DNA from 2 places in the Bradyrhizobium sp. AUGA SZCCT0182 genome. Region 2 is predicted to be linked to the other one. Evidence: riboswitches for the same ligand, from Rfam matches in the RefSeq annotation. Region 2 holds a riboswitch; the other holds the start of a gene.
The links. A riboswitch is a leader RNA that binds a small molecule or an ion and turns the genes downstream of it on or off. The one in region 2 is predicted to bind glycine.

Region 1: another riboswitch for glycine. It lies ahead of JQ611_RS07030 (D-amino acid dehydrogenase); the one in region 2 lies ahead of gcvT (glycine cleavage system aminomethyltransferase GcvT).

The regions. Positions count from the first base shown of each region.
Region 1 is NZ_JAFCLY010000004.1:211,114-226,603, forward strand. Features, by position in the region: gene JQ611_RS07025 (Rid family detoxifying hydrolase) at 1-265, opposite strand, end outside; gene JQ611_RS07030 (D-amino acid dehydrogenase) at 480-1,715, opposite strand; glycine riboswitch at 1,844-1,929, opposite strand; gene JQ611_RS07035 (GlxA family transcriptional regulator) at 2,345-3,586, shown strand; gene JQ611_RS07040 (ABC transporter ATP-binding protein) at 3,537-4,256, opposite strand; gene JQ611_RS07045 (ABC transporter ATP-binding protein) at 4,253-5,029, opposite strand; gene JQ611_RS07050 (branched-chain amino acid ABC transporter permease) at 5,026-6,186, opposite strand; gene JQ611_RS07055 (branched-chain amino acid ABC transporter permease) at 6,190-7,101, opposite strand; gene JQ611_RS07060 (branched-chain amino acid ABC transporter substrate-binding protein) at 7,164-8,339, opposite strand; gene JQ611_RS07065 (glutathione S-transferase family protein) at 8,653-9,273, shown strand; gene JQ611_RS07070 (alpha/beta fold hydrolase) at 9,445-10,272, shown strand; gene JQ611_RS07075 (M20 family metallopeptidase) at 10,620-12,047, shown strand; partial or broken gene JQ611_RS07080 (adenylate kinase) at 12,092-12,698, shown strand; gene JQ611_RS07085 (NADP-dependent oxidoreductase) at 13,276-14,277, opposite strand; gene JQ611_RS07090 (TetR/AcrR family transcriptional regulator) at 14,505-15,080, shown strand; gene JQ611_RS07095 (SDR family NAD(P)-dependent oxidoreductase) at 15,346-15,490, shown strand, end outside.
Region 2 is NZ_JAFCLY010000021.1:89,599-105,088, forward strand. Features, by position in the region: gene JQ611_RS22320 (HdeA/HdeB family chaperone) at 1-19, shown strand, start outside; gene JQ611_RS22325 (PaaI family thioesterase) at 31-492, opposite strand; gene JQ611_RS22330 (hypothetical protein) at 879-1,157, shown strand; gene JQ611_RS22335 (hypothetical protein) at 1,242-1,472, shown strand; gene JQ611_RS22340 (hypothetical protein) at 1,600-1,779, opposite strand; gene JQ611_RS22345 (PilZ domain-containing protein) at 2,618-2,857, opposite strand; gene JQ611_RS22350 (hypothetical protein) at 3,130-3,303, opposite strand; gene JQ611_RS22355 (hypothetical protein) at 3,591-3,770, opposite strand; gene JQ611_RS22360 (bacteriocin) at 4,570-4,725, opposite strand; gene recA (recombinase RecA) at 5,421-6,509, shown strand; gene JQ611_RS22370 (hypothetical protein) at 6,623-7,594, shown strand; gene gcvP (aminomethyl-transferring glycine dehydrogenase) at 7,630-10,503, opposite strand; gene gcvH (glycine cleavage system protein GcvH) at 10,658-11,023, opposite strand; gene gcvT (glycine cleavage system aminomethyltransferase GcvT) at 11,034-12,179, opposite strand; glycine riboswitch at 12,317-12,407, opposite strand; gene alaS (alanine--tRNA ligase) at 12,607-15,282, shown strand.

The DNA.
Region 1 (15,490 bases), on a different contig from region 2:
CGTTCATCACAGTAAAATCGTCCATGTTCTTGAGAAACACAGTTGTCTTCACAACGCTGGCGAACGAGGCGCCACCCGCTTCCAAAACCGCGCCTAAGTTTGCAAGCGATTGCCGTGTCTGCTTTTCGATTCCGTCTAGAATTGATCCTGATATTGGATCGATCGGCAACTGGCCTGACACAAACACGAACTCTTCGGTTCGAGTGGCCTGGGAATAGGGGCCGGCCGCGGCAGCGGCCTTGTCGGTGACAACTAGCGACTTCATGGTCATGCGTTCTCCGTTCTGTGTACACTGTAAGATCGCTTTAGCCGATGCGAAGGCTTCGCGACGATTTGCTGTAGAGTCGTTGTAAAGGTCAGGCGCGCTGCGGTTGCTCTGGGTCGATGCTCCTACGGCCCCGAGCAAATAATCCTCGCAAGCGGCCGCTTCTAGAGCGTGCAAGATCGCGAAGAAGATCTGCTCAGGCTATAGGCATCCGTTAAGTGATATTCGAGGTATCGATTGCGTCCGCGACCATCTGCGCAGTCACGGCCGATAGAGTCCAACCGAGATGGCCATGGCCGGTATTGTAAAAAATGCCTGGTGCGCGGCTTTCCCTGACAGTGGGCATCATATCCGGCATCATTGGTCGTAGCCCGGCCCAAGGGACTACGCGCCGAGTACTCATCGTCGGAAAGAGGCGCCGTGACCAATCGATCAGCGGTTGGATCCGGTCGGCGCGAATGTCGAGGTTAAAACCATTGAACTCTGCTGTGCCGGCAACACGAAACCGGTCAACTCCTAGGCGGCTCGTCACGATCTTTGCGGCATCATCCAGCAGGCTAACCTTCGGCCCGGCTTGCTGACTGATTTCGTCGTCTAGGTGCACCGTAATTGAGTAGCCTTTGACGGGATAGACGTTTACGTGGTCCCGATTCAACGCCGCTAATTGGCGGCTTCCAGTCCCCGCACAAATTACGACTCTGTCAAACTCAAGCTGATGACTTTCTTGAGAGTGTCGATCACTGCTTCGAGTGTAGCTAACCTGCACACTACCCTTCGACGCATTTATGCTTGAGACGGAGGCTTGATTGACGAAAAGTGCTCCGCGCCGATGGCAGGTCTGCGCAAGACCAAACGTGAATTTGTGTATGTCACCTGTCGCATCGGACGGTGTGTAAAACCCCCCGAAGAACTTGCCGTGCAAGCTCGGCTCAATCTGCTTGATCTCTTCATTGGTGACGGCGTAGCGTTCTAAACCGCTTTCATTGAGGATCTTGTTAGCGCGTTCGGCGGTCTTGAAGCTATCGGCGTCGTGGTAGAAATGCAGAATGCCGCGCTTGTCTAAATTAAAATCAAGCGATTCTCGCTCTGCAATGGCGAACAAATGCTTTCGCGCTTCGAGGGCAAGCTTAACAGTGTGGGCTGTATTTGACCGATATTGCGGGATCGCAGCCATAAACTCTGCGAGCCACGAGTACTTGTGCCAGGATGGGCGCAAGTTCATCAGAAGCGGCGCGTCCTGCTTGAACATCCATTTCAAGCCCTTCGCTATCGTTCCCCAACTATTCCAAACCTCTGCGTTGCTTGCAGAAAGTTGGCCGCCGTTTGCAAATGAGGTTTCCATTGCGGCATATGGCTGCCGCTCAATTATTGTAACGTTATGACCTCGGCAAAGAAGGGCGTCAGCGGTAGTGACACCCGTTACTCCAGATCCGATTATCCCGATATTCATGGCTTTCCCGTCGACGATGACGATCGACTATCGATCGCTTCACCCCATCTGTCGCGGGTACCTGAGAGTTTTGCCGGGTTAAACCGGTTGTCCCCTTCGGTGGGCGTAAGACGCCTCTCTCCAGATTGTTCAACTGCACGGTCCCTTGTGTCTGAGAGTTTATTGGGGGTTGCTCCTTCGACGTCGCAAAAGCGATCTCTCCCGGGCAGTCTATGAACGGTGTAACCTTCTCATGTTGCTGCTGTTTTTGCAAGCCATATACCGTGCATACGGTGTGAAATAGCTTCGTTGACCGGCCTGAGAGGCCAATGTTACCGTATCCTTAGGCGGTCCCGGGCGTTCAACAACGATGCCCGCTTTTGCGTAGAGCGAATTCCATCGGCAGCTTACGACTACGATTTCAAGCTGTGCACTCGCGGTCTTAGTACCGCTGCCGGATCGCCACCAGGACCGCGTCTTGTCTTCAAGCGCTGGTAGGCCGGCCAGAAACCTTAATCACCGGCCTTTTGGCATTTGTTTTGCTTTACGAGAATCTTCCATTCGACAAGCAGTGAGCGGGCATCCGAAGAGTATACGCGAAGATACCATTTCTGCTACTATTAGCGACTTTTATGGCAGGAGATTCCACCATGACGCCGGTTTCGGGTGTGAAGGCCGGACCCACCAAGCTGGTGCGGCGGCGTGTGAAAGTTGGCTTCATCCTCCTTCCAGGGTTCACGATGTTTTCGTACTCAGCCCTGGTCTATATTTTGAAACATTGTACCGACCCCGCGGCCGCAGTCGGGATCGACTTTGAGTATCTGGTTTTAGGACAGAAGCCAGCTCAAACGACTTGTGGTGTCGAAGTGCCATCGACGGCACCCCTGCACGCCGCCCGCACTTGTAACTACGTTTTTGTGATAGGCGGGAGGACAGCAGCTCCCATCGAGAACCGCAGGTCAATTCTGGAAGCACTAACCAGTGCCGATATGAATAACGCAACTCTTGTAGGAGCAGGTTCGGGACTATTTGTGTTGATCGAGGCCGGATTTTTCGATCGGCTGCCTTGCGCAACAGATTGGTATCGCGGCACAGACCGAGATACGCGTTTTGCGGAGGTACAGCAAATCTCAGGCGTTAACTTAGTGGTGAGTGGCAGAAGAGTTAGCTGCGCGGGAGGGCTGGCGGCGCTCGAGCTCGGGTCATGGCTCTTGGAGCGTCATTATTCCGCTATCGGCGTCGACCTGCCTGCACCGCAAGAGCTTTCTGCCTCTCCACCCGATCAGAATTCTGGAATGAGAGAACCCGAACTCGATACGAGAGTACTCCGGGCACTGAAGATCATAGAAAGAAATCCTGGACGGCCCTTAAAAGTTAAAGCTCTCGCATTATCTCTGGGAACTTCCAAGCGGCAGCTCGAACGCCTGTTTCAGCAGGAAATGAAGCAATCGGTCCAGCAATACTGCCGTCATCTTCGACTCGGTTATGGCTATTGGCTTCTTTTGAATACCGCGAAGTCGATCACCGAAGTTGCGACGGTTACCGGATTCTCCGATAGCTCTCACTTCAATCGATGTTTTCGAACTCAATTTGCAACGACGCCAACAAAGGCACGACAATCAAAAGTAAGCGTGGATGACGTTATATCGCCGCGATGGGCAGCTCTCTACGAAAGGGTCGCAAAGAGCGGTCAGGACTCGGACTTATCGCGTTCGAGAGAGTCAGTGTACGCGAATCTGGCTCACTCTGTTGTTGGCTCACCCACTCGAATAAAGCTCTCGGATCAATCGTCGCCTAACGGATCTATTTTCACGACGTATAACAGTGGTGGCTGTCAACCTTCTAGTTTAAGCCGCCGAAGTAAGCACGCTGAACCTCAGGATTTGACCTAAGGTAGTCCGCCGACCCTTTCACAATAACCTGGCCTTGGAGTAGAACGTATCCATAGTCAGCAATAGCGAGGGTTTGATTTACGTTCTGCTCAACCAAGAGCACCGTGACTCCTGCTTTTGCGATCTCGCGAATGACATTGAAGTTTTCTTGCACAAAGAGAGGTGAAAGACCCAGCGACGGCTCGTCGATGATGAGCATGTCAGGGTCCGTCATCAATCCGCGCCCGATCGACACCATTGCCTGCTCGCCGCCCGAGAGTGTTCCCGCAACCTGCTTCTCGCGCTCCTTCAGCCGCGGAAATATGTGAAACACTCGCTCCAGACTCGAGCGAATTTTGGCATTGGATCGCTCAGTATAAGCACCGACACGCAAATTTTCTTCAACGGTCATTCGACCGAAGATACGGCGACCTTCCGGTATGCATCCAATACCGAGCCGAACAACCTCGTGGGTTTTCAATTTGTGGAGATTGTTTCCATTGAAAGTGATTGTACCGATTCGTGGCGGTGTGAGCCGAAGAATTGATCTGATCAAAGTCGACTTGCCCGCTCCATTCACACCGAGAATGCAGCTTATCTGTCCCGGCAGAACATCTAAATCGACGCCCGTCAGGACGTCGACGGTGTCATAGGCAGTGTGCACTCCGCGAACGGTAAGGATCGGGTTCATGACTGCCCCAAATATGCGCGTCGGACTGCGGGATCGGCCGCTACTTCCCTGAACTTTCCTTCGCAAATCTTTTGACCGTAGTTCAAGACGATGCAGTGGTCGGTTACACGCTCGATGAGACCCATCTCATGCTCAACGATAATAATAGTAGGGCTTCCGAATTTTGGTCTTATAGCCAGGATCTCATCCATCAGCTGGTTCGTTTCGTCATGAGTCATTCCCGCTGATGGTTCGTCCAACAGAAGCAGAGAAGGCCGTCCAACAAGAGCTCGACAAATCTCAACTCGTCTGCGATCAATCATCCCGAGTGTTTCAGCTTGCTCAAACATCTTCTTCGCCAGGCCAGGATCGAAGTTGGACAGCAAATCCTCGACTTCTTCCGCCAGTTGTCGAAGCTCAGTGTGAAAAGCAGATCTTCGCACAATATTGTGCCACAACGTGCTACTGATGCGTTCCTGAGCTCCAACAGCGACATTATCGAAGACGGAGAGTGGAAGGCAAAGCCGCGAGCGCTGAAATGTCCGAGCCAGGCCCCGTGAGGCGAGTTGATCAACCTTCACTTTCGTGGTGTCAGAACCTTCGAAAGTAATTGATCCAGAGCTTGAGCGAACCAGTCCACTGATTGTGTTAAAAAACGTGGTCTTTCCCGACCCGTTAGGTCCAATGAGACCAATCACATCCCCTCTTGAAATGGATACATCGAGTTCGTTGAGGGCACACAAGCCGCCAAATCGAACGGTAAGGCCAGACGTCGCAAGTATCGTATCGTTCATGCTGTGACACCTTCCTGCAAGCGTCGCATTCGTCGAGGCAATATCCCGGAAGGGCGAACGATAAGAACGAATATCACTACCAACGCGAATATGAGGAAGCGGTACTCCTGAACAATTTGGAGTTTCTCAGGTAGGAGCACGACCAACAGCGTCGCGGGAAGGATGCCCCATATGTTTCCAACGCCTCCCAATATGAGAATTGACACAATCGCTAGGCTATCGCCCAGCTGAAAATTTGCTGGCGCGATAAAAGCGGTCATTTGCGCATAGATCGCACCTGCAAGCCCAAGAAGAAAATTGCCCAGGGTGAAGGCGAGTAGCTTCCAATACCAGACACGCAAACCAAAAATCGATGCCGCTGTCTCGTCCAGCCGCACAACGTCCAGCCACACGCCAATCCATGATCGATTCATCAATCCGATTAGCAGTCCTGATAATCCGACGAAGCCTCCTGTCAAGATCACATAGTTTACGTACGACCCGAAGGTATACCCGCCCAATTGGATATCCCGACTAAAATCCCAACCGAAGAGAATCAGCCCTGGAAGCTTAATTCCCTGTGGTCCCCCGAGCACATCACTTGCGTCCACAAAGACCGTAAACATAACGCTGAACGCGAGCGTCGTTAACGCCGCATAGTGCCCTCGAGTTCGAAGGACGGGAGCCAACAGCACAAAACCAATCACGACAGACACCGCACCTGCAGACATCAAGGATATCAGGCCCGGAACATCGCCGAGGCGAGCAAGCATAGCTACCGTGTATCCACCGGCCCCCATAAATGCTGCAGCACCAAAATTCGTCAATCCAGCGAATCCCATTTGGATCGTAAGACCGAAACAAGCGAGGACGTAGATCAGGACGGTCGCGAGCATCAGTAACCCGAAGGTATCCTCACGCAAGGAGACGATCAAAAAGGCCGCCGACACCACGAGACTTGCACGAAGCAAGTTTGGCTTTTCCTTAGCAGCAAGTTCAGCCGCGACGAGCAATCCGGTGCGATGCGCGAGCCAGGTCCCAGCGGTTGCGACGAGCAGCGCAAGAATGAAAAGCGCCTCGTTGTTGATCTCAATGACTGCCGACAAAGCGCCAGTAGCCGCAACTATTGTAGTCAGCAGCGCTGCAATTCGCCTCGGCACCGTACCAAATTTATACATTGGTTATACTCGCTCGCTGGTACGCTCGGCCAATAAGCCGGTTGGCCGCCAGGTAATGAGCATGATCATTACCGCGAATCCTATTACGTTCTTGTACTCACTGAGAGACGGTGTCGCCGCGACAACTAGCGTCTGCAAGGCGGCAAAAAGAAACCCTCCGAGTATCGCCCCCCAAATGTTTCCTAGGCCGCCTACAATTGCAGCTGAAAAACCGATAACAGACAGCAGCAAGCCCATGCTGTAGCTTACCTCGCTGTAATAGAGCCCGTACATGACGCCAGCGAACCCCGCAGTCATGGATCCGAGCGCGAAGGTAAGAGGCGCAATACGTTCAAAATTAATCCCCATCATACTGGCGGTCTCGGAGTCCTCGGCTACGGCACGCATCGCCAAACCGAACCGCGTCCTATTGATGATTAGATAGACGAGCGCGATTGATCCGACCCCTCCAGCTATAAGGAGCATTCCGTCCCATCTCACATGAGCTCCCAGAAACTCATATCCGCCCGCCGGCAACAACGAAGGGAATCGTTGCGGATTTGACCCATTAGGAAAGAACAGCCGAATGCTTTCACGGATTGCTGTTCCCACCATCATGGTCATAAGAAGCATGTTGACAGGCGGCGCATCGCGCAGTGGAAGAATGAGCACCCGGGAGATAAGGGCCCCCAATGTACTGGCGAACAGGATTGCAGCTGTGAAACCGAGTACGAGCTGAAACACAATGGGCAAGCCCATTGCGTCAGCGAACCAAACAGTAACGAGGCCCGCAAATGCACCGAACGTAAAGACGTCTCCATGTGAGAACTTGATTACGTTCATCACACCAAAGAAGATCGTGAATCCCATTGCTACAAGACCGTAGACGGTGCCTTGCATGAGGCCGTTTAGTATGTGTTGGATCCAAGTGGCCATACTATCCTACTGCCATGTTCCGGCGATGGAGATTAACGAGGCGCATATTGCGGGCATCGACATTACTGCGGCGGTTTCTTCAACTTTCGTCTCCCGCTCGCATATTCACTATCTTCCCAAACGACCCACTTCCCATCCTGGACGATGTATTTGGTGGTCTGAAGGGTTACGTTTTGGCCATGATCATCGAAGGTGATTGGCCCCACGATGGACGGACGATCTTTTGTCTTTCGGAGCTCCGTGGTCACGGCTGCTCTTGTGGGCCCGACCTTCTCGATCGTCTCCAAAACAAGCGTCGTCGCAGCGTAAGAGAAATGGCCGTAGGCTTCGGGTGCCTCCTTAAAGCCTGCTGCTTCGTATTTTTCTGTAAAGAACTTACCACCGGCCGTTTGCGATAGAGGAGGGCTGTCGTAGAACGCGATAGTGCCTTCTGATAATTCTGGTCCGACCGCCTTGATATAGGCATCACCCATGATCGCAGAATTGCCTTCGAATTGCGCCTTGATGCCCAGTTTCTCCATTTGCGTTCTCAGTCTGGCGCCGAGAGGGACCAACCCGCCGAAGAAAACCACCTCAGGATTGAGCTCTTTTACTTTTGTAAGCTCAGCTGAAAGATCCTGTTGATCCGGAGGAACACTGAATGTTGCAAGGATTTGGTTGCCTTGCTCGCCTGTATAGAGGCTGAAGTATTTCGTCGTTGACTTTCCGAAGTCGGTCGAGTCGGCAAAGGCGACGAAGGTCTTATAACCCGCGTCTTTCATGAACTTCGCGCCGACCTTGTTCTGACCTATTAGAGCACCAGTTACGCGATGAATCTCGGGATAGTTGTTGCCGTACGTAATGTCTGGAAGCACAGCGGCCCATACAACCATCGGCAGCTTATATCGGTTGAAAATGTCGATTGCGGCCATGGCGGTTGAAGAGCAGTAGAACGGAATTGCCGCAATAATCGACTTGTCGACCGCTGCCTTGGTTACAACCTGGACCCCGACGTTCGGTTTACATTCATCGTCGAGCGCCACAAGCTCGTACTCATACTTGGCCGCTGAACTCGCGTTCATCGCTCGAACTGCGAGTTCCGCGGAGTTCCGGCCACCTAAGCCATAAGCCGACAGGGCGCCCGTCAACGGTCCTACCCAGGCAATCTTAACCTTTTCCTTGGCTTCCGCTCCATTACCGACCGCCCCAACCGAACCACCGATGACCGCGGCGATTACGCACTTTGCTAGGAAACGCATCCAGATACCTCCATCTAATTGACCGGCTTCTGCTGACCGGCTTCGACCGTATCGAGCTCCGAACCAGGCGCGATAGGACAAATGCGCACCTGAATTTGGATGATTGCGACGTCATGGAGTACGGCGGCGAGGCTTTCATATCCCCCCGGCCTGCCAATTCTATCGAGACCATCGCGCTCGGGCGAAAGTAGCTTTGATGGTCGACCGGTAACCCGCACCTCGGGTGATAGCGGCGAGCTCTTCACCAGAGAGAACATGGTCACAGGCGAGCATCGATCAACGTTCCGGATAATAGCCGATCGGGGTTTTCTTCATGAGACTATATTGGTCATCGACATCTCCATTCGTAAGAAAAGTCACCGTAAGCGCGCACGAACTTGGGTTAAGCGACAAGTTGGAAACGCTTCCGACTCGCGTTGCGCCGAACAAGCCCGACCGGGCATTATTGGCCTACAATCCGCTTGGGCAGCTCCCAACACTCGTTCTAGATGACGAGACCGTGCTTTACGACAGCCTCGTAATCATCGAGTACCTCGATCAGATGGCTGGCGGGGCCAAGCTTATTCCATCCTCGCCGGAGCGACGAATTGAAGAGCTTCGGCAGCACGCTCTGTGCAACGGACTTCTTGACCTGTTGGTGCAATGGCGCATCGAGTCTACCAAGGATGCACCGCAGATTGCTCTCATTAATGCCTTCAACCTGAAGACCGGTATGATTTGGGCAAGACTGGAGGCGACAGTCGAGGCGCTTTCACAAAGGCCGTTCGGCTTGCCATCAATTACGCTGGCTATCGCCGCTGAATACGCTGACTTTCGGTTTCCGGCGCTTGGTTGGCGAGAAAAGTACCCGGCTCTCTCTAGCTGGCACCAATCGATACAGTCACGACCATCCTTGGCCGCTACCAGATTTTTCGATAGCTCGAAGCCTCAGTAAGAAGCAAAGTATGGACGCTTGTGATCCAAATAGCGCGATGAGTGAATCTCGAACGATCGACGGAACAGTTGCTGCGCAGCAACGACAACCGTCCGCACTGCCGTTTCTTACACCGAACTGAACCGACGATCTCAAAAGACTATCACGGCTTCCACAAACGAAAGGATCAAAATGTCGAAACTTGAGCGCAGACTGATTCCAACGCCAGAAGGTCAGATCGAACTGTTAGTTGAAGGCAAGGGGCCTCGTATTGTCTTGCTCCCCTCGTTAGCGAGAGGCGCAACCGATTTCGATGAGATTGCGCCAATGATTGCTGCGGCCGGATTTCGCGTTCTACGACCTCAGCCACGCGGCATAGGCGCGAGTACAGGGCCGACCGAAGGGATCACATTGATCGATCTTGCCGCCGATGTCGTCGCTGCTATCGAAGCTGATTGTGCACCGGAGAAGCCCGAAGCATTGGTTGTTGTCGGCCATGCGTTCGGCAACTGGGTCGCGCGGGTACTCGCCCATCATTGGCCATCGATGACAAAATCTGTCGGACTTCTCGCAGCCATTATCGGCAGTACAATTTCGCCCGAACTGCTGATCTCGGTTAATGTCGTATCCGATAATTCCAAGCCGGAAGCCGAACGCCTATTCTATTTGGAACGCGACTTCTTCGCTCCAGGGCATGATGCTTCCGTATGGCTACCCGGCTGGTACACAGAGGTCTCTCAATTCCAGCTCGCGGCGACGTTTGCCACGGCTGACAGCAGTTGGACCGAAGTAGGTAAAAAGCTCCCGGTACTTTATGTCGCCCCGGAGTTTGACAAGATTGCACCCGTCCCCGAAGAGCAGTTCTTGCGGGATCGCGTAGGCCATCTAGCGATACTGGAAATCATTCATGGTGCTGGCCATGCATTGCTTCCGGAGAAAGTGTCTGAAGCTGCCGCTGTACTGGTCTCGTTCGCCCAGTCCATCATGCGGGGCGAGGATGGCCGGTCTAAGTCGGCTTAAGTTGCCCAAAGCCTCCTTCAAACGACCGCAAACAGCGATTCGATGGAGCTTAGCCAAAGCGGGAGGAGTTCGGTCAGGCAGCGCCTGTAAACGAACTTCTCAACCTTGTGATGGAGCGCTTAGGAAGAGTCTGGCGCCGACAGGTGTTCCCGCGCAATGCGATGGGAAAGGTAGAGCAGAGCCGGCGGAGAGAGCGCTTCAACGACCTGTACTCTCCAAGCTCGTATGTTTGCCGTGAGCACACCGCCGGCGCTCCAGCCGCGGTCGGTAAACATGCTCCCAGCGCTTATTACAAGTGAAGCGTAGCCCTAGTTACGACGAAAGAGATGGATTTGACCGAAGCTAATATTTCTAGGGACGTCGCGATCAAGAGGGCTGATGCTCTGTTCGAATCCGGCCAGTTTTTAGCGACCCTTGATCGAATGGTACGCTACAAAACGAAGAGCCAAAGCTCAGCCTATAGCGGAGAATTGCTATCTTATCTCGAAATCGAAATTATTCCTGCATTTGCGGCTCTTGGATTTGAAACGCAGATTGTACAATCCCCCACCGGTAACGGCCCAACGTTGCTCGCGACTCGCGTTGAAAGCGAGGAGAAACCCACCGTTCTGATGTACGGGCACGGCGATGTGGTTAGCGGCATGATAGGTGAATGGAGCAATGGAATCGATCCATGGCGCTGCACAACCAGGGGAGGTCGTATCTACGGGCGCGGTACTGCTGACAACAAAGGTCAACATGCAATCAATATCGCAGCTCTAGGAATAATTCATGAGTTGCGAGCCGGAAAGCTTGGCTTCAACGTCAAATTTATTGTTGAAATGGGCGAGGAGATAGGGTCGCCTGACCTTTCGCATGTCTGCGAACGCCATCGTGAAACACTCAAGGCAGACTTGTTTCTTGCATCGGATGGTCCTCGGTTATCAGCAGAGCGCCCGACCATATTTCTCGGTTGTCGAGGCGCGCGCCGTATACATCTAGATCTTAATTTGCGGGATCGGTCACATCACTCCGGAAATTGGGGTGGACTTCTAGCTAATCCAGCAACGATTCTTGCCTCCGCTATTGCAACGTTGGTCGATGGTAGTGGTCGTATCTTACTTGAGGAACTCCAATCGCCGCCCATGACCAGTCAGGTCCAAGCGGCTCTTGCCGCCGTTATGGTTTCGCCAGGTCCCGACGAGCCGTCTTTGTCAAAGGACTGGGGCGAGAAGGGAAAATCGCCGGCTGAAAGGCTCTATGCGTCGAATGCTCTAGAAATCCTTGCCTTCGCTGCTGGCAACGTGACGAACCCCGCCAATTCTATTCCGGGCCAAGCTCAAGCGGTACTACAGCTTCGTTTCGTGGTCGGCACCAAAATTGAAGAGGTTGTACCCGCAATCGAGAAGCATCTTAACGAGCGCGGCTATGGCGAGATAAAGGTGAGCCAATCCCAATACTTCAATGCATCCCGGACAGATATCGACAATCCTTGGGTTTCCTGGACAGCTGAATCAATGCGACGGACCACAGGAAAGTCTCCCGCGCTTCTCCCCAATTTCGGTGGCTCGTTACCCAATGACGTATTCACAGATATTCTCGGCCTCCCAACGATCTGGGTGCCGCATTCCTATCCTGGCTGCTGCCAGCATGCACCTGATGAGCACATCTTATTGCCGCTAGCGGCGGAAGCCCTTCGTATTATGACGGGCATCTTTTGGGATCTCGGCGGGCTAGAAACTCGTGTGCCACCGTCCGCGGCAAATCACGATCGAGCAGATCCAGCGCTTCTTTGAGTACTAATGCGATCGCAAAGAAAACTGGCGTATGAGGAATTGAGATGAGACTGGTTCTGCTGGGACCGCCGGGCGCGGGGAAAGGCACGCAGGCAACGCGGATCGTCAAACGCTTTTCGATCCCGCAATTGTCGACCGGCGAGATGCTGCGCGAGGCGGTCGCGGAAGGTACGGCTTGCGGATTGCGCGTCAGACGCATCATGGATCGCGGCGAATTGGTGCCCGACGATGTCGTGGTGTCTGTCATCGCCAACTGTATCGACCATTCCGACGCGGCAAACGGCTTCATCCTCGACGGCTTTCCGCGCACGGTCGCGCAGGCCGAAGCACTCGATCAGGAAACTCGCCACCAGGGGCATCAAGCTCGATACGGTGCTTCAGCTCGAAGTCGATGAAGATGCACGACTCAACCGTATCAGAGGTCGCGCCGAGGAAGCAGTAAACAAGGGTGAGCCTGTGCGCCGCGACGATAATCCCGAGGTCTTCAGGACCCGATTGGACGTCTATCGCGAGCAAACCGCACCGGTTACCGAATACTACCGGTCGCAGGGGTTACTCAACATCGTCGACGGTTTGCAGCCGATCGACGTCGTGACCGAACAACTCACTGCTGCGCTTGCAGCATTGCCGTCCCCATCAGGTCAGGGGTGATCGAGCGGTTGGTCGGCCAGCATTTCGGCGTGGCGCCGAAGCTTAACCAAATGGCGGCCCAATCTGCCGCTCACATGCGGCTCGCATATGTTCCGCAAGATTGCGGGACGCAAGACCGGTCTTCGTTCCAAGGTGACCTCGGCACCTTCGTTGGTCCGACGAATGGCGGGGCAAGCTGAATGCGCACACCACCGAAGAGCTGGTTCGGATGATCGGGTGCTGCCGCAAAGAAGAGACCGCTTGCGTTGCCACAAGCGGCCCCAGTCAGGGAGAAAATGTCGGCATTAGTAGCGCCAGAATTGTACGAGTTGCGACTGCGTCTCCGGCCGGTTACTGGAGACTGGTATTGCGGTTGCCCATAGACGGCTTGATCAGACGTGGGTCCAGTAGCTCTTCTTAGCAGAGCCTCTCAACGTCCCGCAGGTAGATAATTGGACGGTTTGTACAGCTGCCGCGGAGGGCCGAATGTCGGACGCGAGCTTTGCCTGTCTTCTCCTGGTCGCGCACCGACATTTCCGATCCGCAACCACCACCCCCGGCGGAGGCCGGAGGAACGAGTTTGCGTCACCGGCCTACATCAGGAGGCAATCTTGACGATGGCTTTGCCAAAGTTGCGGCCCTGCAACATGCCGATGAACGCTTCCGGCGCGTTTTCCAGGCCGTCGGTCACATGCGTACGGTAGTTGATCGTCCCGGCCGCAACCTTTTCGGCCATCTGCCTGATCGCGTCCGGGACTTTCGCTAGGTGATCCAAAATGACGAAGCCTCGCATGGTGGCCCTCGCTTTGAGGAGTTTCATCAGGTCTGGACCCGGGTAGGGCGATGTATGGTTCAATTGTGCTATTAGTCCGCAGATGAGCACGCGCGCGTTGTTGTTGAGCAGAGGCCAAATAGTTTCCAGGATGACGCCTCCGACGTTCTCAAAATTGATATCGATGCCATCGGGGCAAGCGGCGGTGAGCCGACTCGCGAAATCTGCAGCCTTGTAGTCAATGCATGCGTGATAGCCGAGCTCAGAAACGGCGTAGGCGCATTTCTCGGGACCGCCAGCTATCCCAACCACTTTGAGGCCCATCTCTCTTGCGAGCTGGCCGACAAATCCTCCAACAGCACCGGAGGCCGACGAAACCACAATCGTCTCTCCGCTCTTTGGCGCGCAAAGGTCGAGGAACCCAATGTGAGCGGTCCAACCAGGCAGGCCCATCGGGCTGAGCCAAGCCGAAAGCGGCGCGAGGTTCTGGTCGATCTTGCGCATAGGCGGCGATTTCAGAACCGCGAAATCCTGCCATTGGCCAGGGCCCCAGACATAGTCTCCTTCCTTGAAGTCGGGATGCTTCGATATAACGACCTGGCCGACGGTGTGACCGGTCATGACATCGCCAAGCTGAAGACCCGGAATATAGGAGTCTCCACCATCCATTAAGCTGCGCATGTAGGGATCGAGCGAGAGCAGATGGTTTCGGACAAGAACTTCGCCATCGGACAGTTTTGGTGTGTCCACTTTGACGAGCGTGAAATCAGCCAGGGTCGGGACGCCCTTGGGGCGCTTGGTGATTACAATGCGGCGATTGGACGGCATCTTTAAACCTCATCTTGGATGAAGGAGCGACGCTGCATCTTCAACCAAATCGCTTGACCTATGTCAAGACGACCGGTCGCATTCAACTGCTCGAAGGCGACATCAAAGCCCTGCAGGCTTATGTAAGCGTCGCGCTCTGCCGCGGCCTTTTATGGCTTGCTAGCCCGCGACCGGGACAATTCTGGATAGCTTGACGACTGTAAGATGATCGGTCATATTGAACACAAATGCCCCGACCGAGCGTAAAAGAGCAACTGATCGAAGCCGCCGTCGAGACCCTCCATAGGCAGGGTTTCAACGCGACTGGCGTTCAGAGTATTGTTGATGCAGCCGGCGTGCCCAAGGGCTCGTTTTACAATCACTTCGAAAGCAAAGAGGCGCTTGGTGTCGAATCGCTCGATCGGTACTGGCAGGGAGTTCTTCGCTCGCTGAGCATTCTCCGCGATCCGGAAATTCCTCCGGTCCCGCGACTGAAGGCATATTTCCGCTCCCTGGACGAGATTTTGCGCAAGCGGAAGTATCTCTCCGGCTGCATGATCGGCAACATGGCCACTGAAATGGCGGACCAGAGCAGTCTAATCCGAGAACATCTTGCGATGATCCTGGCGGCCTGGACCCGCGCGATCGAATCCTGTGTCAAGGAAGCCCAAGCCGATGGCTCCATGCGCAAGGATATCGATTCGAGAAGCATCGCCTCCTTTCTACTGAATGCCTGGGAAGGGACAGTGATGAGAGGCAAGGTCGACAAGGACCGAAGCGCGCTTGCGGCTTTCGAGAAGGTGGTCTTCACAACCCTGTGCTAGCAAAGACGGGACGCGCCAGCACTCGAGAGTATTGGGTGGAAGACGACTGGTCATAGTAACCCGGACAGATCATGACCACCGGCGGGTGAAGAGATGTGTTGATCCTGTGGAGTGTCGTCATCGAGCACGGCCCTTCCGGACAGACCTGGCTGACCTTCGGCAGGCGCCCGAGCTTGGCGGCCGTATCAGGAAGGGCTAGCGGGGAACGACCGCGGATCAGGACCGGCCGTAATCAGGTGCTTCAACAAACAAGCAGGGAGAAGAAATGACCGGGCAAGTTCTAGGCAAGGTCGCTTTGGTGACCGGCGGCGCATCCGGCATCGGCGAGGCGGTTTCCGAATTGCTGGCGCGCGAGGGCGCATCTGTCATGGTGACCGATGTCGACGATTTGAATGGCCCTGAAGTCGCCG
Region 2 (15,490 bases):
ATCGGTCCTCGGCAAGTAACGCCTGAATAACTACAGCATCGCGAACGCGCTCGAGACCATCGCCACCGGCTTGTTGTCGGTGGCGCTGGAGAGCGTGACGCGGCCGAAGCTCATGGTGCGCCCGAGGCGAACAACGCGCGCATCGGCCAGCACGTCGGAGGCGGTGACCGCGCGCATGAAATGCGTGGTCTGATCGACCGTCGTCATCGGGCGATAGCCGCGATTGGCGGCGACGTTGGCAATCACCATCGCGGTGTCGGCAAACGCCATCAGCGCCTGGCCGGAGACAACGCCGCCATTGCGGCACAGCCGTTCCGAGAACGGCATGCGCAGGATCGCACCGGGCTGCCAGTCGGCCGATCCACCCGGCGGCGGGGTGAAGTCGAAACCCTCGATCGACAGATTGAGGTCAAGCACCCACGGTGCAAACACCTCGTCCAGCACCCGCTTTGCTTCCGTGATGCCGAATGCCGCGGTCTGTTGCTGTTGCATGAATGGTTGTTCCTCGGACGATATTTATCCGCCCATTGTAAGGGGCATTCGGCCGAAATGACCATGGCAAGCCCGGTCGGCATTCCCAAACGTCCGCCTGCATTGGCTTGAAAATGCCAGACTTGAGGGGCATGATCGCCGCTTCGGGGAGTGGGGCGCGTTCATGTTTCGCCGGGTGGTATTGATTTCGAGCCTGATTGCCGTGGGCCTTGCGCTTAGCGGCTGCACCAAATGCGGTCCGATCTGGGACGACTGGATGCAATCCCCCAAATCCTGCAAGTCGGACCGGCTTTGATCCACCGTGGGCGCGCGCTTGGCGGCGCGGCTGCGGCGGTGCTATACCGCCCGAAAACGCCGGGGGAGAGCGTCCCAAAGGAGAACCTGTTATGAGAATTCTGAGCGCGGCCGCGATGATGGTGTTGCTGATGGCCCCCGCTTACGCGCAAATGCCCAATCTCAACCTGATGCCTGAAGTCGCCACCAGGACTCCGGAGGAGAAGGAACAGGATGCGGTCAGGGATAAGGCCTACAAGGAATCGCTGAAGAAGATTCCCGACTCCAAGGCCTCTTCCGATCCGTGGGGAACCGTGCGCAGCAACGACACGCCCAAGGCGGCTGCGCCAGCCAAGCCGAAGACCGGCAGTGCGGCCAATACCCCTCGCTAGCCGAAAGCCCCCATAGCGCAGACTCGGAATCGTTCTCCGCCGGCCCTATATTGAACGTGTCGTCATGTGTTTCGGAGTTGCGGCATGGTCATGCGCCCGCGCGATCTGGCCAGCCGGATGGCCACCCGGCGCAAGCCGGATGATGGCTATCTGCGCGAGACCCTCACGCTGCCGCGCGAGGTAGCGCGGACGAGGGCGCGCGATTTCCTCAGCCGCTATCCCAAGGCGGCCTATTTGAGCGCGGTCGAGAGCTGGCGCGAACTACCCGGCGGCGACATCGAATTCACGATGCGGCGGCTTCCCAGCGCGGACTAGAAAATCAGGCATTGGTCGCAAGTCTAGTGCTGCGGGCCAGCACTTGGAGCCCAGCGCTTGTTCGCGGCCACCGCCAAGGCGGCCGGTTGGTCGTCGAGATGGTGCTGGCAATGCAGGGAACGGCGAACTAGCCAGATGCGCTTTTTTTCCGCTCGCGGTTGATCCGCAGCTGTACCCGTCTCACCGCGAGCAGATAGAGTTTGGCTTCGGTTTTGCCGGTGACGACCCTGTCGTCAATCCGGAATTGCCATTTCCAGATACCCGGAGCAACCGCAGTCACGGTATATTCGACGCCCTTGTAGATCATGAAGCAGCCCTGTCCGACCCAAGCCGCATTCAATCCGAGATTGTCACTTTAGATTGTAAATATTATTTGATGCCCGTTGAGGGAATGGGCGGGTGCGGGGCCCCGAACTGGGAGGTCGCTCCGCGCCCGGTGTGCCTGAGCTCGCGGTCAATCTTCAGCTGAACGCGGCGCATCGCGAGCAGGAGCAGTCTCGCTTCCGTTCTTCCCGACCTGACGAGGTCACCGATCCGGAATTGCCAGTTCCAGATCCCCGGGGTTTCCGATCTTGTCAGCGTATATTCTATACCTTTGTGATTCATAGGGAATCTCCCCATACGCCAACTGAATTAACTGAGTTGGGCGGGCAAAGTTTCCATTTGTCCGATAGCGTACTTTGCGGTCGTCTAACGATAAAGCGCGCCTGTGACACGCGGTGATCGCTATGCGAGGGGCAATCCCGCGTTCGGCAGTTGGGGTGGCCAAGCCGCCTTGCCGGCGCTCCCACGAGCCGCGGCTTGTTGCTTGCCGGCAGCGACCTGGAATGCCCGCGGAGGCAGTCTTTGACCTTCCTGACCTCTCCAAAACGCACCGCGCCGCGCAAGCGGAATATAGTCGCTTGGCGGCGCAGGCTTATACCCCGAGTGATGCAATGTCCCAGGCAGCAATATGTCTTGGCGGCCCTGCAAAAGGTTCAACGTCTGCTGTTAAAAAATCGATGCTGAAACGAAGCGATCGCTGCCGCCGTATCTGTCTGACGGTGGGGTGGTCCTCCAGATTATTCCCCGCTGTCGGCGACCCCGTCTGTATGGCCCCATGCGGCGGGGTCGTTTTGCTCTGGCGACGCGACCGGCGCGGCGGCTTAATCGAACGTGACGCCGATGCGCTTATCCTTGCGCCAGACGATATGGCACGGCCGCTTCAATTGTTCTGATGGCACGAACAATGTGAAGCGGTCCGGGATGAACAGCGGGGTCACGACCTCAAGCGCTGCGCCGGAGGCCGAGAGATTCCGAACGGTGCAATCAATCCCGCCGCCGCCGAACTCGATGGTTCCGGCCTTCAACGTGCGACGCCGCGGTGCGATCCGGGTCTCGTCCATAGAATCTCATTATAGCACTGATTCACCTGCAAATGGATGGTGGGTCCGGGTTCGCGCGGGGGTAAGGCGCGAACACAAGGCGAAAAACTGGCGACCATCCGGTTGGGAACTTTGTTCTTGTCCGGAGAACTACGGGGGAAGGCCGCCTTGCGACGACGGCCTAGCGCCGCATTAAGGTTCGCTCGCCGGAGCCTTTGCGGATCCCGCCTTGAACGCATTTTTCAGGTCGCCCAAGAGGCCGCCAATGAAAGGCGGCCTCTTCAAAGCGTCGGTTACGGCAGGGTTGTCGCGATGTTCCTGATGGTACCGGTATGGAAGCGAATGACGGCTACGACATGGTGGTAAAGATCGCTCAAACGGCCGCCGCCGTTCACGGCGTCCAGTTCGTCGATGGTCAGTTCGCCGACGTTCAGTTCATCGATAGGCTTCTGGCCAATCTCAATCATGCGTCTCTCCTTTGATGGGGATTACGACAATCACGTTGCAAGGGTGCGCTCGGATGTTCCCGTTGGCTGTGACGGCTGGCACACTCCAAATCGCGTCGAGCGAAGGCACCGATCAATTCGCCGATCATTGCCGCACAAGTTGCGTTGAGCAGATACGCGGTCAGCACAGCTTCTCGCAACTGGCCGAAATAGGACGTCAGGCATTGTTGGATGGCGCTGGCGGCGTCCTCAAACAAAAGAGGCCGCCAAGCAAGGCGGCCTCTCAATTCCGGTTTGCCGGACCGGCACTATCGCATGTGCAGGGTCATCTTCTGCGGCGATACCAGCGGCTGGTGCACGGCGTCCAGCAAGCGGGCGCCCAAAGCCTTCAGGTACGCGTCGACGATCCGGTCGAGGATGGCACCGCCGCTGACCTGTTCGAGTTGTTCAAACGACATTTCGCAGATTTCGTTGTTGAGTTCGGTCATGTCCGTCTCCTGTTTGCGTGGGCAGGACCATTCCCGCCACCCTGGATGTCAGGGATAGGCTGACCCTCGACGCACCGCTGTGATGACCGTCACACGACGGCTCAGACGCAAAATCGCGAAAACAACCCCATGCAAAGTAGAATAGGCCCCGCCGAGGATGCCGAGTCGGGTACTGGCCGAAATGGGACACCCGTGAAGGCAAAGTAGCCACTCAAAAGCACAACGCCGCCAAGCTGAATAATGCTTGGCGGCGCTGCACCCGAGCTGGAAATTGCAATGCCCCAGCCTGGAGTATACGTCCGGGACAGGACAAGGTTGCTGAAAAGGGACACAGAATTTCGGGAACAAGTGGCAATGGGCGGAGTTGTGAAGGCGCTGCCAGTCCCAATTGCCCCGGCAGCACAAGCGGCCCCAGTGCCTCTTCCCCGAGGCTGGGGCCGTTTCTTTGGGCGCGCTTAAGACGGCTTCGAGGGCACGGCAAGCGCCAGTGCTTCGATAGCCAGTTTCCCGAATGATGGTGGCAGCGCGCCCTTTGCTGGTGAGAGAGACAACGATCAGGATAGCAATACGCTGGCTGCGGGTTGGATGCGCAACAAAGTCGTTCGCGAAATCAATGTGCGGTTATTGGTCGAAGGGAAGATGGACCGATAGAGATCGGCAAACTTGATCAAAGTTGCTCGAGGCCAAAAGCAAAAGGAAGTCTTGGAGGACGATGACGAAGAAGGGGCCGCCAATGGAGGCGGCCTCGGAGCCTTGTTCACGGTCGGAGAACGGGCAGTGCCGACTCGGGCGGCCTCGTTTACGCGACGGGCGGGTAGCTGGGTTTCGGAAGGCTGATTGCACTCGAATTGATGACGCCCTTCGAAATGACTTTACCCCCTGAGACCGATTCAAGCTCATCGTCGGTCAGTCGCTCCGCATCGGTCAGTTCGCGAATTTCATTCTGGTTGTTCATGGTCCCGCTCCGCGTTACGGCGCACTTGTGCGCCGTTGATCTGGAGCGAGTATGCCGGGAGGGCGGCCTTACTTTTCTAGGCTGGTTCTGGTGGTTGAAGTCCAGGAGAGGAAAGCCACTCGTTTATGTGAGAGGCCGTCTCTAGCTGCCTGATCTTCCTGAGCAGCACTTCCTTCTGAGGACCAGGTTTGAGCTTGGTTACCTGTGCTTCTAACCGGGCCTTCTCAGCTGCAATTCGATGTTCAAATGTGTGAGGAACGGATCGGCGACGCTGCATGATACAACCTCGTTGCTGACGGGTCCTAACCGTAGGGTTTGCATGTCCGATCCTATAAAATTCCGATCCCGGACGTCGGTTCCGAAGTGAACACTCCAAAAAAGGCCACTGCGCATTTCAACTTCGGCCACTAGGGGTCGAAACAGGCCAGTACCGGCCGGTTCGGCCTACCCATTTAGGGGGATGAACAGAGCGCGGCAACATCGCGGCGCTGGTGAGGGCCAAAAGGGGCCACCTCAAAAATCACAAGGGATCATTAACTTAGAATGGGGGCGAGAGGGGCCAGTACCGCTCTCTCTGAAAGAACATATTGCGAACAGAGAACAAAGGTGGTACAAGCATTCACCGTCAGTCGAATCCCCTGAGATCCTCGTCGTCCGTTTGTCCCGCTAGCGAATCCCCGCCATAAGGAGCACCCATGTCCGCCACTGCCCTGCGTATCGTCGAAGGATCCTCCATGGATAAGACCAAGGCCCTGTCCGCCGCGCTCTCCCAGATCGAGCGCCAGTTCGGCAAGGGTTCTGTGATGAAGCTGGGCAAGAACGATCGCTCGATGGATATCGAGACGATTTCGTCGGGCTCGCTCGGGCTGGACATCGCGCTCGGCGTCGGCGGCCTGCCGAGAGGCCGCGTCGTCGAAATCTACGGGCCGGAATCCTCAGGCAAAACCACGCTGGCGCTGCATACGGTGGCCGAAGCCCAGAAGAAGGGCGGCATCTGCGCCTTCATCGACGCCGAACATGCGCTCGACCCGGTCTATGCCCGCAAGCTCGGCGTCAACATCGACGAGCTCCTGATCTCGCAGCCCGACACCGGCGAGCAGGCGCTGGAAATCTGCGACACGCTGGTGCGCTCGGGTGCGGTCGACGTGCTGGTGGTGGATTCCGTCGCCGCCTTGGTGCCGAAGGCCGAACTCGAAGGCGAGATGGGCGATGCGCTGCCCGGCCTGCAGGCGCGGCTGATGAGCCAGGCGCTGCGCAAGCTCACCGCCTCGATCAACAAATCCAACACCATGGTGATCTTCATCAACCAGATCCGCATGAAGATCGGGGTGATGTACGGCTCGCCGGAAACCACCACCGGCGGCAATGCGCTGAAGTTTTACGCCTCGGTTCGCCTCGACATCCGACGCATCGGCGCGATCAAGGAGCGCGATGAAGTCGTCGGCAACCAGACCCGCGTCAAGGTCGTAAAGAACAAGCTGGCGCCGCCGTTCAAGCAGGTCGAATTCGACATCATGTATGGCGAGGGCGTCTCCAAAATGGGCGAAATCCTCGACCTCGGCGTCAAGGCCGGCATCGTCGAGAAATCCGGCGCCTGGTTCTCCTATGACAGCCAGCGGCTCGGGCAGGGGCGTGAGAACTCGAAGGCGTTCCTCAAGGCCAATCCCGACATGACCGCAAAGATCGAGGCGGCGATTCGCCAGAACTCCGGCCTGATCGCCGAACAGATTCTGGCTGGTCCCCCCGAGCGCGACGCCGACGGCGAAGAGCCGGCCGACGAGTAGGATTTTCCGGACCTCGGATCGCATGATCCGGGTTTCGACATAGCGGGTGCTGAGGACGTTGAGTTGCCGACGTCTTCAGTGCCCGTTTTGTTGTGTGTAGGCGGGTGACGAACATGACGCGGTTGGTTTTGACATCGAGCGATTCGGCGGGCGGGTGCCTGCTGCGCGCCGGGGTCGGCGATATCGTAATTCCATTTGGCTTCCGGCTCGTCTGGGGCGAATTGCCATCCGACGCGAAGCTGGAAGCCATGTTGGGGCCGGGCTTACTGGATCGTTTTCTACCGCACCGGCTTGGCAAGTTTCATTCGGAAGAGGTGGGGCCGCTTGATCTCTGCGAACGCTGCGAGACCGTCGAATTGTGGTTCGACCTCGAGCCGAACGCACAGCTCTTGCTCATTCAGCTTCTCGATTGCCTGAGTTCGCGCAAGAGTATCGTCTCGAAACTGAGCTTGTATCAGGCGGACGTCGACATTGCCCAACAACATCCGGAAACGATTTCGGAATGGAAGCCGCCCGGCATTAGAATCCAAATTGAGCATACCGAGGCGGCCAGTATGGCTTGGCACGCTTATCGACAGCCGACGCCGCGGCATTGGGCTGATTTGCTCGATAAGGATCTCAGCGCTTTGCCGCAGCTTCGGCAGACCGTGATGGAATTACTCGAAGAACTACCCAGGCCTGCAACCGGCCTAGGCGCGACCGAAATGCGAATGCTGGAACTGGTCGCGGCCGGCGACGTAACTCCGTTCGACCTTTTTCCGGGCCACAACAAGCAAAACACGCGGCGAGTGTTCGGCTATTGGGAGGTCGGCGCGCTGCTGGACGGCTTGGCTCGCGGTCCGGCACCTGCCGTAGCCGGCCTCGAGGAGGGACCGTTTACGGACGAGATGCATGATGACGCTGACCGTCTCGTGCGATACAGAAAGAGCAAACTGTCGCTGACCAAGCTCGGCGAGGCCGTCTTGGCGCAGGCTGAAGATTTCAGCCGGCACAATCCGATGCACCGCTGGTGGGGTGGGACGGAATTGACCAATGACAATCTGTGGCGCTGGGATCCGGTGAACCGCGCGTTGGTCGCGCCCTGATTTGTAGGATGGGTATCGCTGCGCTCCGACGAAGCTTACTCCGCTGCCTGCGCGTAATCCTCCACCGGCGGGCACGAGCACACCAGGTTGCGGTCGCCATAGACGTTGTCGACGCGGCCGACCGGGCACCAGTATTTGTCCGTCCGCGACGTGCCGGCCGGGAAGCAGCCCTCGGCGCGGCTGTAGGCGCGGGCCCAGGCATCGTCGGCGATGTCGTGCACGGTGTGCGGGGCGTGGCGCAGCGGCGAGGCCTCGATCTTCCAGCGGCCGCTTTCGACCTCGGCGATCTCGTTACGGATCGCAATCATGGCGTCGCAGAAGCGATCCAGCTCCGCCTTCGATTCCGATTCGGTCGGCTCGATCATCAGCGTGCCCGGCACCGGAAAGCTCATGGTCGGAGCATGGAAGCCGTAGTCGATCAGCCTTTTCGCGATGTCGTCGACGGTGACGCCGCTGGTCGCCTTCAGCGGGCGGGGATCCACGATGCATTCATGCGCGACGCGGCCTTTTGCGTTTTTGTACAGCACCGGAAAATGCGGATCGAGTTTCGCCGCGATGTAGTTGGCGTTGAGAATCGCGATCTCGGTCGCCCGCGTCAGGCCTTCGCCGCCCATCATCAAAATGTAGATGTAGGAGATCGTCAGGATCGACGCCGAGCCGAACGGGGCGGCCGACACCGGCCCGATCGGATGCGGGGTAGCGCCATCGGTCGCGGGATGGCCGGGCAGGAACGGCGCGAGGTGCGCCTTGACGCCGATCGGTCCCATGCCGGGGCCGCCGCCGCCATGCGGAATGCAGAACGTCTTGTGCAAATTGAGGTGGCTGACGTCGGCGCCGTAATCGCCGGGCCGCGACAGGCCGACCTGCGCATTCATGTTGGCGCCGTCGAGATAGACCTGTCCGCCATGGCAGTGCACGATGTCGCAGATATCGCGGATATGCTCCTCGAACACGCCATGCGTCGAGGGATAGGTGATCATGATCGCGGCGAGATTTTTCGAATGCTTCTCGGCCTTCGCGCGCAGATCATCTACGTCGACGTCGCCTCTGATGTCACAGGCGACCACCACCACGTCCATGCCGACCATCGCGGCGGAGGCCGGGTTGGTGCCGTGCGCGGAGGAGGGGATCAGGCAGATTTTGCGATGCGGCTCGCCGCGCGCGGCGTGATAGCCGCGGATCGCGAGCAGCCCGGCATATTCACCCTGCGCGCCGGAATTCGGCTGCAGCGAAATCGCGTCATAGCCGGTGATGTCGCACAGCCATTTTTCCAGCCGCGCAAATAGCGCGTGATAACCCTTGGCCTGTTCGTTCGGAGCAAACGGATGCAGGCTGCCGAACCCGGCCCAGGTCAGCGGGATCATTTCCGCCGTGGCGTTGAGCTTCATGGTGCAGGAGCCGAGTGGAATCATCGCGCGGTCGAGCGCGAGATCGCGATCGCTGAGCTTGCGCATGTAGCGCAGCAGCTCGGTCTCGGAGCGGTGGGCGTGAAACACCGGATGGGTCAGGAACGCGGTGGCGCGCTTCAACTCGGGCGGAAGGTCCTCGCGTACGCCAATCTCGATTTCCGCGTAGGACAATTTGCCGCCGAACGCGCGCCACACCGCCTCGATCACGGCCGGCGTCGTGGTCTCGTCCACGGCAATGCCGAGCGTGCCGTCACTGATCCGCAGATTGATCCTCTCAGTGCGGGCGCGCGCGACGATCTCGTCCTGCTTCGCAGCAGTCGTCACCGTGACGGTGTCGAAGAAATTCTGTGACGCCGGCGCAAAGCCGAGTTTTGTCAGTCCCGCCGCCAGCACGGCGGCGCGCCGGTGCACCTGGCGCGCGATCCAGGTCAGGCCTTCGGGGCCGTGATAGACCGCGTACATCGAGGCGATCACCGCCAGCAGCACCTGCGCGGTGCAGATGTTGGAGGTGGCTTTTTCGCGGCGGATGTGCTGCTCGCGGGTCTGCAGCGCGAGGCGATAGGCCGGCTCGCCGCGCGAATCCACCGACAGCCCGACGATGCGGCCGGGCAGCGAGCGCTTCAGCGCGTCGCGCACCGCCATATAGGCGGCATGCGGTCCGCCATAGCCCATCGGCACGCCAAAGCGCTGCGCCGATCCGATTGCAATGTCCGCGCCGAGTTCGCCGGGCGAGGCCAGCAGCGTCAGCGCGAGCAGATCGGCGGCGACGACGGCAAGCGCCCCCTTGGCGCGCAGCGACGCAATCGCGGGGCGCAGATCACGCACTGCGCCGGAACCGCCGGGGTATTGCAGCAGCGCACCCAACACGTCCGCCTTGTCGAGATCGGCGAGGGGATCGCCGACGATCAGTTTCCAGCCCAGCGGCTCGGCGCGGGTGCGGAGCAGCGCCAGCGTCTGGGGATGCACGTCCGCATCGACGAAGAACGATTTGCTCTTCACGCCAGAGAAGCGCTCCGCCAGCGCCATCGCTTCCGCGGCGGCCGTGGCTTCATCGAGCAGCGAGGCGTTGGCGACGTCGAGGCCGGTGAGATCGCAGATCATGGTCTGGAAGTTGAACAGCGCCTCCAGCCGGCCTTGGCTGATCTCGGGCTGGTACGGCGTGTACGCCGTGTACCAGGCCGGGTTCTCCAGGATGTTGCGCTGGATCACGGCGGGCAGAATGGTGCCGGAATAGCCCTGGCCGATCAGCGAGGTGAACACCTGGTTCTGCGCGGCGAGTTCCCCCATATGCGCCAGCGCTTCGGTCTCGCTCAACGCGCGCCCGAGATCGAGCGGCGTCTTCTGCCGGATCGAGGACGGCAGCGTCTGGCTCATCAATTCGCCGAGGCTCTTGGCGCCGACGCTCTCCAGCATCGCCGCGATGTCGCGGGGTGAGGGGCCGATGTGGCGGCGCACGAAATCGGTGGCGGCCTCGTTGGTATGCTTGAGCGGCGCGTTCATGGCTATTCCTCTTTATTCGCCGTCATGCCCCGCGAAGGCGGGGCATCCAGTAATCACTGGCTTCAGCGGTTGAATCGAGATGTCACGGCGTACTGGATCGTCCGCCTTCGCGGACGATGACACCGGATATGTGGTTATGAAGCGCTTCATCTTCTCACGCGGTGTGCTTGGCGTAGGCGGCCTCGTCCATCAGGCCATCGAGTTCGCTCTTGTCCTTGATCTTCAGCTTGAAGAACCAGGCCTTGCCGGCGGCGTCGGAATTCACCAGCGCGGGTTCGGCGGCGAGTTCCTCGTTGACTTCGAGCACGTCGCCGGAGATCGGCGCGTAGACGTCGGAGGCGGCCTTGACGGATTCGACCACGGCGGCGGCCTCCGCCTTCTTCAGGCTGCGACCGACCTTGGGCAGTTCGACGAACACGACATCGCCAAGCTGCGACTGCGCATAATCCGTGACGCCGATGGTGGCGACATCGCCCTCGATGCGGAGCCATTCATGGTCAGTTGTGAACAAGATCGTCATGAGACTTCCTTCAGCGTTTATAGGTGTTGGGAACGAATGGCATGGGCGCGACCTGCAGCGGCAGGCGCTGGCCGCGGACTTCGGCGAAAACTTGCGTGCCGGTTGTGGCGAGTGACGACGGCAGATAGCCCATCGCGACGGGGGCATTGAGGCTCGGGCCGAAACCGCCTGAGGTGACCTTGCCGATCGGCTGGGCCGAGGAGCTATCGGCAAACAACACCGCGCCTTCGCGCACCGGCGCGCGGCCTTCGGGCCGCAGGCCGACGCGGCGGCGCGCGGCGCCTTTTTCAAAATGGGCAATAATGGCCTCAGTGCCGGGGAAACCGCCGGCACGCGCGCCGCCAGTTCGCCGGCTTTTCTGCACCGACCATTCCAGCGCGCCCTCGACCGGGCTGGTCGTGGTGTCGATGTCGTGGCCGTACAAACAAAGTCCGGCCTCGAGCCGCAGGCTGTCGCGGGCGCCCAATCCGATCGGCAGCACGTCGCTGTTCTCCAGCAGCGCGGTCACCAGCGCTTCGGTGTGTTCAGCCGGAACCGAAATCTCAAACCCGTCTTCGCCGGTATAGCCGGAGCGCGAAACGAAGCAGTCGAAGCCCGCGACCTTGCGCGGACCGGTGTCCATGAATTTCATCCCGCCGACATCTGCACAAAACTTCGCCAGCGCGGATTCGGCCTTCGGCCCCTGCAGCGCGATCAGCGCGCGGTCGGCCAGCGAATCGATCATGCAGACATCCGAAAGGTGCGCGCGCAGATGCGCCTCGTCTTCGGCCTTGCAGGCGGCGTTGACCACCAGAAACAGATGGTCGCCGAAATTCGCCACCATCAGGTCGTCGAGAATGCCGCCATCGGGATTGGTGAACTGCGCGTAGCGTTGCCGCCCGGGCGCCACCGCCACGATGTCCTGCGGCACCAGCCGCTCCAGCGCCAGTGCGGCGTCCTCGACCTTGCCGGATTTCGGCCGTAGCGCGAGCTGGCCCATATGCGAGACGTCGAACAGGCCGGCAGCGCTGCGCGTGTGCTGGTGTTCCCGGAGCACGCCGGCGGCGTACTGCACCGGCATTTCATAGCCGGCGAACGGAACCATCTTGCCGCCGCGTGCCACATGGAGCGCGTGCAAGGGTGTGTGATGTAAAGGAGATTCGTCGCTCGCCAGCATCCCAAGGACCCTCCAGGGTTCGGGGACCAGCCCCCGAAAACCCAAAGAAAGCCCCATCTGTCGCTGTGCCTGAGAGTATTATCCCGTCGGCGGACACCCCTGGGCCAAAGCCCTTCGGCGTCTCTTTCCAGATGCTAGTCCGTCACGGGGTCCGTTTGCCTGAGAGTTTCCGGGGCGGTTGCTCCTTCGGCGCCGGCGCTTAAGCCGATCTCTCCCGACGTGACGTCTTGAACATAGGCAGGAAAACACGGCGCCACCATGGCTGTCAACGCACGGCGGCAGCTATCAACCAGTCTTGTGTGCTGCGGCAAGCCTATGATCCGCCTGCACAGTTTCTGGACACCGCCTTTGGCCTTGTCTAAAAGCGTTGCGCCGGCAGAGAAGGCTATTTGCGGCCTGACCCGGTCCTATTTCCGATTGGATGAACATGAGCGGCGTCAACGAGATCAGGTCGAAATTTTTGGACTATTTTGCCGAGAACGGCCACGAGATCGTGCCGTCGTCGCCGCTGGTGCCGCGCAACGACCCGACCTTGATGTTCACGGCGGCCGGTATGGTGCAGTTCAAGAACGTCTTCACCGGCATCGAGAAGCGCGCCTATCAGCGCGCTACGACGTCGCAGAAATGCGTCCGCGCCGGCGGCAAGCACAACGACCTCGACAATGTCGGCTACACCGCGCGCCATCTCACGTTCTTCGAGATGCTCGGCAATTTCTCGTTCGGCGATTACTTCAAGGAGCGTGCGATCGAGCTCGCCTGGAACCTGGTCACCAAGGGTTTCGGGCTGAACAAGGACAAGCTGCTCGTCACCATCTACCACGACGACGACGAGGCGGCGCGCTACTGGAAGAAGATCGCCGGCTTCTCCGACGACCGCATCATCCGCATCGCGACATCAGACAATTTCTGGGCCGCGGGCGATACCGGTCCCTGCGGTCCATGCTCCGAGATCTTTATCGACCGCGGCGAGCACATCTGGGGCGGGCCTCCGGGCAGCCCGGAGGAGGACGGCGATCGCTTCCTCGAATTCTGGAACCTGGTCTTCATGCAGTTCGATCAGGTGACGAAGGAGGAGCGCGTGCCGCTGCCGCGTCCCTCGATCGACACCGGCCTCGGGCTGGAGCGCATGGCCTGCATCCTGCAGGGCGTCGAGAGCGTCTTCGAAACCGATCTGTTCCGTCACCTGATCGATTCCACCGCGTCCGCGCTCGGGCACGGACCGGAGGAGCAGAACGTGGCGTCGTTCCGCGTGATCGCGGATCATCTGCGCGCATCGTCGTTCCTGATTGCTGACGGCGTGCTGCCCTCGAACGAAGGCCGCGGCTATGTGCTGCGCCGGATCATGCGCCGCGCGATGCGCCACGGGCAGTTGCTCGGCGCGCGCGATCCGCTGATGCATCGTCTCGTTTCGGCGCTGGTGCGCGAGATGGGCCAGGCCTATCCGGATCTGGTGCGAGGCGAAAAGCTGATCGAGGAAACGCTGCGGCTGGAAGAGACGCGCTTCCGCAAGACGCTCGAGCGCGGCCTGTCGATCCTCGACGAGAAGAGCAGTTCGCTGAAGAAGGGCGACATGTTCGACGGCGATACCGCCTTCACGCTGTACGACACCTACGGTTTCCCGCTCGATCTGACCCAGGATGCATTGAAGTCGCGCGGCATCAGCGTCGATCTCGCCTCGTTCACCGATGCGATGGAAAAGCAGAAAGAGAAGGCGCGTGCGTCGTGGGCGGGATCGGGCGATACCGCGAGCGAGACCGTCTGGTTTCCGCTGCGCGAAAAACTCGGCGCCACCGAGTTCCTCGGTTATGAAACCGAGAGCGCCGAGGGCGTGGTTTCCGCGCTGGTGAAGGACGGCAAGGATGCCGACAGCCTCAAGACCGGCGAGACAGGATCGATCGTTCTCAACCAGACGCCGTTTTATGCCGAGTCCGGCGGCCAGGTCGGCGACACCGGCGTGATGATCGGCAAGGACGTCAAGTTCCGCGTCACCGATACGCAGAAGCGGGCCGGCGATCTATTCGTGCATCTGGGCACGGTGGAGCAGGGCACGCTGAAGGTCGGCACCGCCTTGCAGCTCGAGGTCGACCATATCAGGCGCTCCTCGATCCGGGCGCATCACTCGGCGACGCATCTGCTGCATGAGGCGCTGCGCCAGGTGCTCGGCGACCACATCGCCCAGCGCGGCTCGCTGGTGGCGCCCGATCGCTTGCGATTCGATTTCGTGCACCAGAAGCCGATCACGGCGGAAGAACTCGCGCGCATCGAGGATATCGCCAACGAGGTGGTGCTGGAGAATGACGAAGTCACGACGCGCCTGATGGCGGTAGACGACGCCCGCGAGGCCGGGGCGCGCGCGCTGTTCGGCGAAAAATATGGCGATGAGGTGCGCGTGGTGTCGATGGGCAAGCAGGCCCGCGAGCAGGGCCAGAACACGCTCGGCTGGTCGGTGGAATTGTGCGGCGGCACACATGTGCGCCGTACCGGCGACATCGGCCTCATTTCAGTGACCGGCGAAAGCGCGGTTGCCTCCGGCGTCCGCCGCATCGAGGCGCTGACCGGACGTCATGCGCGCAAGCACGCCAACGACACCATGCAGCTTGCGAGGAATGCGGCCGGCGAACTGCGCACCTCGGTCGAAGAGATGCCGGCGCGCATTGCCGCGCTGGTGGAAGAGCGCAAGAAGCTCGAGCGCGACCTGTCGGATGCGCGCAAGAAGCTCGCGATGGGCGGCGGCGGAGGCAATGGCGCTGCGGCTGCCAGCGGCGTGCGCGAAGTCGGCAACGTCAAGCTCCTGGCGCGTGCGGTCGAAGGCGTCGAGACCAAGGATCTCAAGAGTCTCGTCGACGACGGCAAGAAGCAGATTGGCTCCGGCGTGGTTGCGATCGTCGGCGTCACCGAGGATGGCAAGGCCGGCGTGGTGGTCGGCGTCACCGCCGACCTGACCTCGCGCTTCAGCGCGGTCGATCTGGTCAAGATCGCCTCGGCGACGCTCGGCGGCAAGGGCGGCGGCGGGCGGCCCGACATGGCGCAAGCCGGCGGGCCCGACGGCGCCAAGGCGGATGCGGCGTTGTCGGCGATCGAAAAGGCGATGGCGGGCGCATAGTTGGTTACGACAATGCGCAGCGGCACGAGCGCAGGCCGGCGTTCGCCGTGCATGGAGGCGAGAATGAGGAGCACGCGATTTGCGTTGGGTTGCGTTTTCGCGTTTGGCTTGATCAGTGCTGCCTGCGCTCTGGAAACGTCCGCTCCGCTCTCAACGGTGCCGGGGACTCCACAAACAGCGCACAGCCACAACGGGCTCCGTATCGCGC